Anatilimnocola aggregata: one gene and its partner. Each later gene encodes a partner of the first gene's protein in a complex. Links are inferred from orthologs where the notes say so. Each region holds a gene or a part of one and is shown in the gene's direction. Other genes may lie near its edges. The genes, in order: uvrB and ETAA8_RS26225.

Region 1 (3,234 bases):
CCGGAAGCAATGATGGCAGCGAGCGAGACCAATCAGCTTGCAACCTTGATGCCAAGCTCGAGGAATCGTCTGTGCTTGCATTCCCGCCCGCAACAAAACGCATTTGCGACTGCCAAGCACGCGCTGGGCAGAAAGTGGTGAGCGGAATCGCACAGATGCCGCGTGCGGAGAACGCCAACCGGGTATCTCGTGCGGAACGAGCCCCTCAACTTGTGGCACACTGAAGGACAGCTCCGCATGGTTCTGGCGCTCATCCATTCGCGGTCCCGCCTATCCGCGCCAACCCATTTCGCGATATGTTATGTGATGGCGCGCACCGCACTCTTGCCAGGCGAAAGCGGCCACGAACGAGAGTTGTCAGAAGCATCTTGGCAGCGTTTGCCTCTCCAGAAAGGTTCGGCCAGCGTGGGTTTTCGCATTCATCGCCCTTATGAACCCGCCGGCGATCAGCCGGCAGCCATCGAAGCACTTACGAACGGTTTGAAAGCAGGCAGGCGGTCGCAAGTCCTGATGGGTGTGACGGGGTCGGGCAAGACGTTCACAATGGCGAACGTCATCGAGAATATTCAACGGCCGACACTCGTCATTTCGCATAACAAGACGCTGGCCGCGCAGTTGTACGGCGAATTCAAAGAGTTCTTTCCCAACAACGCCGTTCATTACTTCGTCAGCTATTACGACTACTATCAGCCCGAAGCGTACATTCCGCAGCGCGATATCTACATCGAAAAAGACGCTTCGATCAATCAGGAACTCGACCGGTTGCGACTGGCCACTACCAGTTCGCTGGTGAGTCGCGAAGACGTGATTATCGTCGCCAGCGTGTCGTGCATTTACGGCTTGGGTTCGCCCCAGGATTACAAGGCGATGATGGTCGGGCTGACAGTCGGCCAGGTGATCGACCGGGACGAGATGCTGAAGAAGCTGGTCGATATTCAATACGACCGGAACGACATTTCGTTCGAGCGCTGCAAGATTCGTGTCCGCGGCGATTGCGTGGAAGTCTGGCCTTCGTACGAGGAATACGCCTACCGCATTGAGTTCTGGGGGGACGAAGTCGAGAAGCTGTCGATCATTAATCCCACCAGTGGCGAGACCATTTCGCAGCACTCGCAGCTGGTGATTTATCCGGCCAAGCACTTTGTGATGGCCGAAGATCGCATCGCAGCGGCTATCGATGCGATCAAGCTGGAACTCGACGAACGGCTGAATCAGTTGCGCGAGCAAGGAAAACTGCTCGAAGCTCAACGGTTAAGCGCGCGAACACGGTTCGATCTCGAAATGCTGCAGGAAGTGGGACATTGCCCGGGCATCGAGAACTACAGCCGGCCCCTCTCGGGTCGGCCACCGGGTTCGACACCGGACACGCTCTATGAGTTCTTTCCCAAGGACTATCTGCTAATCATCGACGAGTCGCACGTGACGATTCCCCAGATTCGGGCGATGTACAACGGCGACCGCGCGCGCAAATCGACCTTGGTCGAGCACGGCTTTCGCTTGCCCAGCGCGCTCGACAATCGGCCCATGAAGTTTGAGGAATGGGAACAAAAGATTAATCAGGTCGTGTTCGTTTCGGCCACACCCAACGATTACGAACTGAACGCGACCGGTGGTGAAGTGGTCGAACAAATCATTCGCCCGACGGGTCTGCTCGATCCGATTGTCGAAATTCAGCCCGCCCGCGGGCAGGTCCCCCATCTACTCGAACAGGTTCGCGAGCGAGCAGCGGCCGGCGAGCGGGTGCTGGTCACGGCGCTTACGAAACGCCTGGCAGAAGACTTGTCCGCCTATCTCGTGGAGCAAAAGGTAGCGTGCAAGTGGCTGCACAGCGAACTCGATGCCTTCGAGCGGGTGGAACTGCTTCGCGATCTGCGGCAGGGACATTTCGATTGCCTGGTGGGTGTGAATCTGCTCCGCGAAGGTCTCGACTTGCCCGAAGTTTCGCTAGTCGCGATTCTCGATGCGGACAAGGAGGGCTTTCTCCGCAGCGAGACGTCCCTGATTCAAACGATTGGCCGCGCAGCTCGTAACGTGAATGCGAAGGTCATTCTGTATGCCGATAAGATGACCGAATCGATGCGGCTGGCGATCGACGAGACGCGTCGCCGGCGCGAGATTCAGGAAGCGTATAACCTGGAGCATGGCATCACCCCCGAGACGGTGAAGAAGAACATTCGGCAGGGTATCGAAGAAGCCGTTTCGGCCCATCGCAAGGCCAACGAAGCGATCGGTCGGACCGACGAAGCGGAAATCGTGACTCAGGAATATCTCAACGAGCTCGAAGCCGAAATGATGGCAGCTGCCGAGGCGATGGAGTTTGAGCGGGCCGCAGTCTTGCGCGATCGAATCACGCAGATGCAGGACTCGATTGGCGAAAAAGTGAGCGACGTCAAAATCGAGGGCCCACAGTCGCGCGGCAAACGACGCGGCGGCAAGGGGGGCTCGCGCGTGCCGAGGCCGAAGAAGGGGGTTTAGTTATTCGCTGCCGGTTGGTTACGGCTGTTCAGTGCCCGTTTTCCTGCGGTGAGTTACGCCTGGCGGCCAAAACTGCGGAAAGAACCACCGCGAGGAGAGAATGGCCCAGCCAGTAGTGCCAAACCCAGTCATTCCTTGCGATCTCCCAGAAGAAGATGGTAAACAGGCCCGCCGCCACCAACTGAATCACGTGCCAAGTAAAGCTGAAGAACCAGAACAGCGGCTGATCGATGGTGCGTGAACCGGCAGCGATGCCCAACCAGCCAAACCAAAGTAGAAAGCCTGGCCAAAGAAGTGGGAAGATCGCGGCAATCGGTGCCCCGAGAGCGCCACTGGCAGACAGCAGCAAGGCTGTGGCTCGGGTCCGGGAATGATGGATCCACCATAGAGGCGGTTCGTCGTTCCGGCTCGGACTCAGGCGCACGTCTTCTCTTTGGTGCGCATACAGCGGCGATTCGTAGGGGTTGAGCATGATTGCAGCTGGCGGTCGTTTTTTTGAGCAAAGCTATCGGCTCAACCGCAATTTCTTACCTTCTGGCAACTTCCAAGTGGTTGGAAAATCTCAGTGCGACGTGACCAGACTAGTCAACGCCTGATATAGACTTTGCAAATACTTCGGGCGAAGTTTGGGGGAGGCTGCGCGCGGCTGGAGGAAGCACGTTGCCGAAAGCTAGCGAAGCTGGATCCTCGCAAGGCGAGCCGAGGGGGTAATCGGAGAGTTGCCGAAATGCCGGATAATGGAAATCAGTTTTTGGGTGA
Region 2 (3,350 bases), 3.0 Mb from region 1 along the record:
CCATTACGCGCCGCGGGCAAAAGTGATCGTGGTCGAACCGCTAGCATTACCGGCCACCATCCGTGCTGCTGAGGCAGCGAAAGAGCGAGTAGCTGTCGTCTGCGACGAAGCGTATGTCCGCCCTGCCAACCTCAACCGGGCTCACTGGTTCAAATTGCCGGCGGATCCAGTTACCCGAGCGCAGCGACTATACATCGCCCTCCGTGCTGCCGACGATGCTGGCTACCCAACACTGATCGTCGTTCACGAACGCGATGCCGAAAATCGGGACGCTGCCATCTGGGATCGCTTGCAAAAAGCGGCTGCTCCACGCACTTGATCCGAGGCACTCGGCGGTGACGGTGAATTTGCTACGATAAAACCATGGATGGACAAAACAATCTGCCTCTCACGGACCTGTTTGCCTCGCTGACGGAAGCTCAGCGAACGGCAGTCGCGCACATCGATGGCCCCATGCTCACGCTCGCGGGACCGGGAAGCGGTAAAACCCGTGTCGTGACGCACCGCGTCGCCAACTTGGTTCGGCAGGGAATTCAGGCCCGCAATATCCTGGCACTTACCTTCACCAATAAAGCAGCCGACGAAATGCGGCAGCGATTGGCAGCGCTGGCTCCAGGTCAGCCGGTATGGATGGGGACTTTTCACCGCTTTTGTGTCCGCACGCTGCGGATTCATGCCCCGCTTGTGGGACTTAGCGAGAACTTCTCGATCTACGACATGGATGACAGCCGGAAACTGCTCAAACTCGTGCTGGCCGAAGAACGACTCGAATCGACCCACGCGTCGCCCGATTCCATCGCCCACGCAATTAGTGCAGCCAAGAACAACCTGGTCACGCCCGACAAATATCGCGAAACCGCCCTCTATGGCAGTACGTTGGGAAGTCTCGTCGAACGCGCTTATCCGGCCTATCAGCGGGCGCTGTTGCGGGCGAACGCCGTCGACTTCGACGACCTCCTGCAGCACGTGGCAGTCCTGCTGCGCGAGAACCCCGATGTGCGGAAACAGCAAGACGCCAAATACAAATACATTCTGGTCGACGAGTATCAGGATACGAATCTTGCGCAGTACGCGATCATCCGCGCCCTGTCGATCGACTATCCCAACTTGAGTGTGACCGGCGATCCCGATCAGTCGATTTATGGCTGGCGCGGGGCGAATGTGCGGAATATCCTCGAGTTTGAGAAGGACTTTCCGAACGTCAAAGTGGTGCGGCTCGAGCAGAACTATCGGAGTACGCAATCGATCCTGCGCGTGGCCGATGTGCTGATCGCACACAACAAGCGGCGGAAGAAAAAGCGGCTCTGGACCGAAAACCCCGAAGGGGAGGCCGTGCGATTGGTCTGTTATCCGACGCACACGGATGAAGCCGAACAAATTGCAAGTCAGATTGCGACCGCAGTGCGCCAGGGAAAATATCGGCCGCGGGATTTCGCGATCTTCTTCCGGACGAATGCGCTCTCGCGGCAGTTCGAACATGCCCTGCGCGAGCAAGTGCTCCCCTATCAGATCGTCAACGGACTTGAGTTCTATCAGCGAATGGAAATCAAGGACGTCATGGCCTACCTGCACCTGCTGAACAACCAACGCGACAACGTCGCGCTGCGCCGCGTCATCAATACACCCACCCGCGGCATTGGCAAAAGTACAATCACCAAACTGCAGGAGTACGCGTCTCATCGCGGGCTATCGATGCTCGATGCGGCGCGGCAAGCGGGGCTGATTGAAGGCCTGCCGAAAAAATCGGCCGTCGCCGTGGCAAAGTTCGTCGCCCTGATCGACAAGTTGAGCGAATCGCTCACTGCTGAGGTTGAGCAAATCGTCGGCATGGTGCTGAGCGAATCGGGCTATCGCGAAGTGCTGCAGAACTCCGAGAGCGAAGAAGATCAGGAACGGCTGGCCAACCTGGAAGAATTGCTGACTGCGGCCCGGCAATTCGACATGCATAATCCCCAAGGTGGCAAGCTCGAACATTTTCTCGAAGAGACCTCACTGGTCAGCGATACCGATGCCTGGAGTTCCGACACCGATCGTGTTTCGCTAATGACGATGCATGCGGCGAAGGGGCTGGAGTTTCCAGTCGTTTATATCGTGGCCTGCGAACAAGGTTTGTTGCCGCACGAACGAAGCCGCCACGACGAAGAAAAGCTGGAAGAAGAACGCCGCCTGCTATTCGTCGGCCTGACACGGGCGAGGCAGGAACTGCAACTCAGTTATGCACAGTACCGGATGTTCCGCGGCATTAACGCGCCGACCATTCCCAGTCACTTCTTGCAAGAATTGCCTCGCGACGAGATGCGGCTGCAAGAACCGAAAACCGGGCCACGCCGGCTCATCGATTTTGACTCCCAGCTGCCGGCGGACGATGACCATTTGGACGAAGGTCCTATCGAGCACGCAGCAGCTACCGAGCAGGATATTTCGTTTGAGCCCGAAGAGTTTTCTCAAATCGAACCGAGCGAGGCGCGCAAGAAACCGCAACTCGACAAGCGTTTTTCCCTGATGAGTGGAGCCGACCTGCTAACGCGACAGGCCGATACTGGCCCCCGTTTTCCGCCGAATGTCTTCAAGCACGGAATGAACGTATTGCATCCCGAACATGGCCTGGGAACGATCATCGCGCTGGGGGGCGAAGGCCCAAAACGGACTGCCACGGTGCAATTCGCCAGCGATAACCGCGAACGTCGGTTTTTCCTGATTCACGCGAAGCTGGAACCGGTCGAAATGGAATAGTAATCCACAGCCGGCGCTCTGGAATTTCGCGCACCGGCGTGCGACGATTGAATGATGACCGTCCGCTTCCCAACCTTCAAGAATTCCTCCCACCCGATTGGTCTTGATATGCCTTGCTCACCCCTGTTCAAGCAAATTGCTGTCTCATTCGTCTCCATTGTGTTAAGCGGATCATTCGTGGCACTAATCGCTGCGGAAGAGCAGTGGAATCAATATCGCGGACCAAATGCCGATGGCACTTCAGCTGCAACTGGTCTGCCGACGAAGTGGAGCGAAACTGAGAATGTGAAATGGCGTGCGCCGATTCGCGGGAAGGCGTGGTCGTCGCCCGTTGTTTGGAATCAACAGATCTGGTTGACCACGGCTCCAGCGGACGGAAAAGAACTCTTCGCGATCTGCTTGGATCGCGAAACTGGCAAAGTGTTGCACGATGTCAAAGTATTTGATGTCGCTTCCCCTCAGTATTGCCACGACCGCAATAGCTACGCCTCTTGCACTCCGTTTGTCGAAGCCGACCGCGTCTATGTCCATTACGGAGTGCATGGGACCGCATGTCTCGATACCAAGACGGGCAAAGTGCTGTGGACGCGTAACGACCTGGAATGCAATCACCATCG

Evidence for each region.
Region 2: the proteins of uvrB (region 1) and ETAA8_RS26225 are in contact, whole or in part, in a crystal structure (PDB 7EGT), measured with the Thermus thermophilus proteins. The link is inferred for Anatilimnocola aggregata from one-to-one orthologs. Residues at the interface, in WP_096411307.1 of Thermus thermophilus: Glu23, Leu25, Arg26, Asp27, Gly28, Glu29, Arg30, Phe31, Arg55, Glu326, Asp327, Phe328, Glu379, Ser382, Gln383, His398, Gly400, Arg401; in WP_096412145.1 of Thermus thermophilus: His654, Arg656, Phe657, Gln666, Asp668, Glu669, Lys680, Arg681, Leu682, Ser683, Lys685, Tyr686, Ala687.

Annotation. Positions count from the first base shown.
Region 1 is NZ_CP036274.1:3,939,620-3,942,853, reverse strand. What follows is about bases 2-2,914. They hold uvrB (excinuclease ABC subunit UvrB), read left to right. Parts: upstream 2-354; coding sequence 355-2,475; downstream 2,476-2,914. Other genes in these bases: ETAA8_RS14955 (hypothetical protein), read right to left, coding at 2,504-2,914. Also shown: more of ETAA8_RS14955, read right to left, coding at 2,915-2,947. UniProt on the Escherichia coli protein: The UvrABC repair system catalyzes the recognition and processing of DNA lesions. A damage recognition complex composed of 2 UvrA and 2 UvrB subunits scans DNA for abnormalities.
Region 2 is NZ_CP036274.1:6,959,503-6,962,852, forward strand. The notes cover bases 20-3,048. They hold ETAA8_RS26225 (ATP-dependent helicase), read left to right. Parts: upstream 20-363; coding sequence 364-2,733; downstream 2,734-3,048. Other genes in these bases: ETAA8_RS26220 (L-threonylcarbamoyladenylate synthase), read left to right, coding at 20-319; ETAA8_RS26230 (PQQ-binding-like beta-propeller repeat protein), read left to right, coding at 2,911-3,048. Outside these bases: more of ETAA8_RS26220, read left to right, coding at 1-19; more of ETAA8_RS26230, read left to right, coding at 3,049-3,350. UniProt on the Escherichia coli protein: A helicase with DNA-dependent ATPase activity. Unwinds DNA duplexes with 3'-5' polarity. Translocates on single-stranded DNA with 3'-5' polarity. Initiates unwinding more efficiently from a nicked substrate than double-stranded DNA.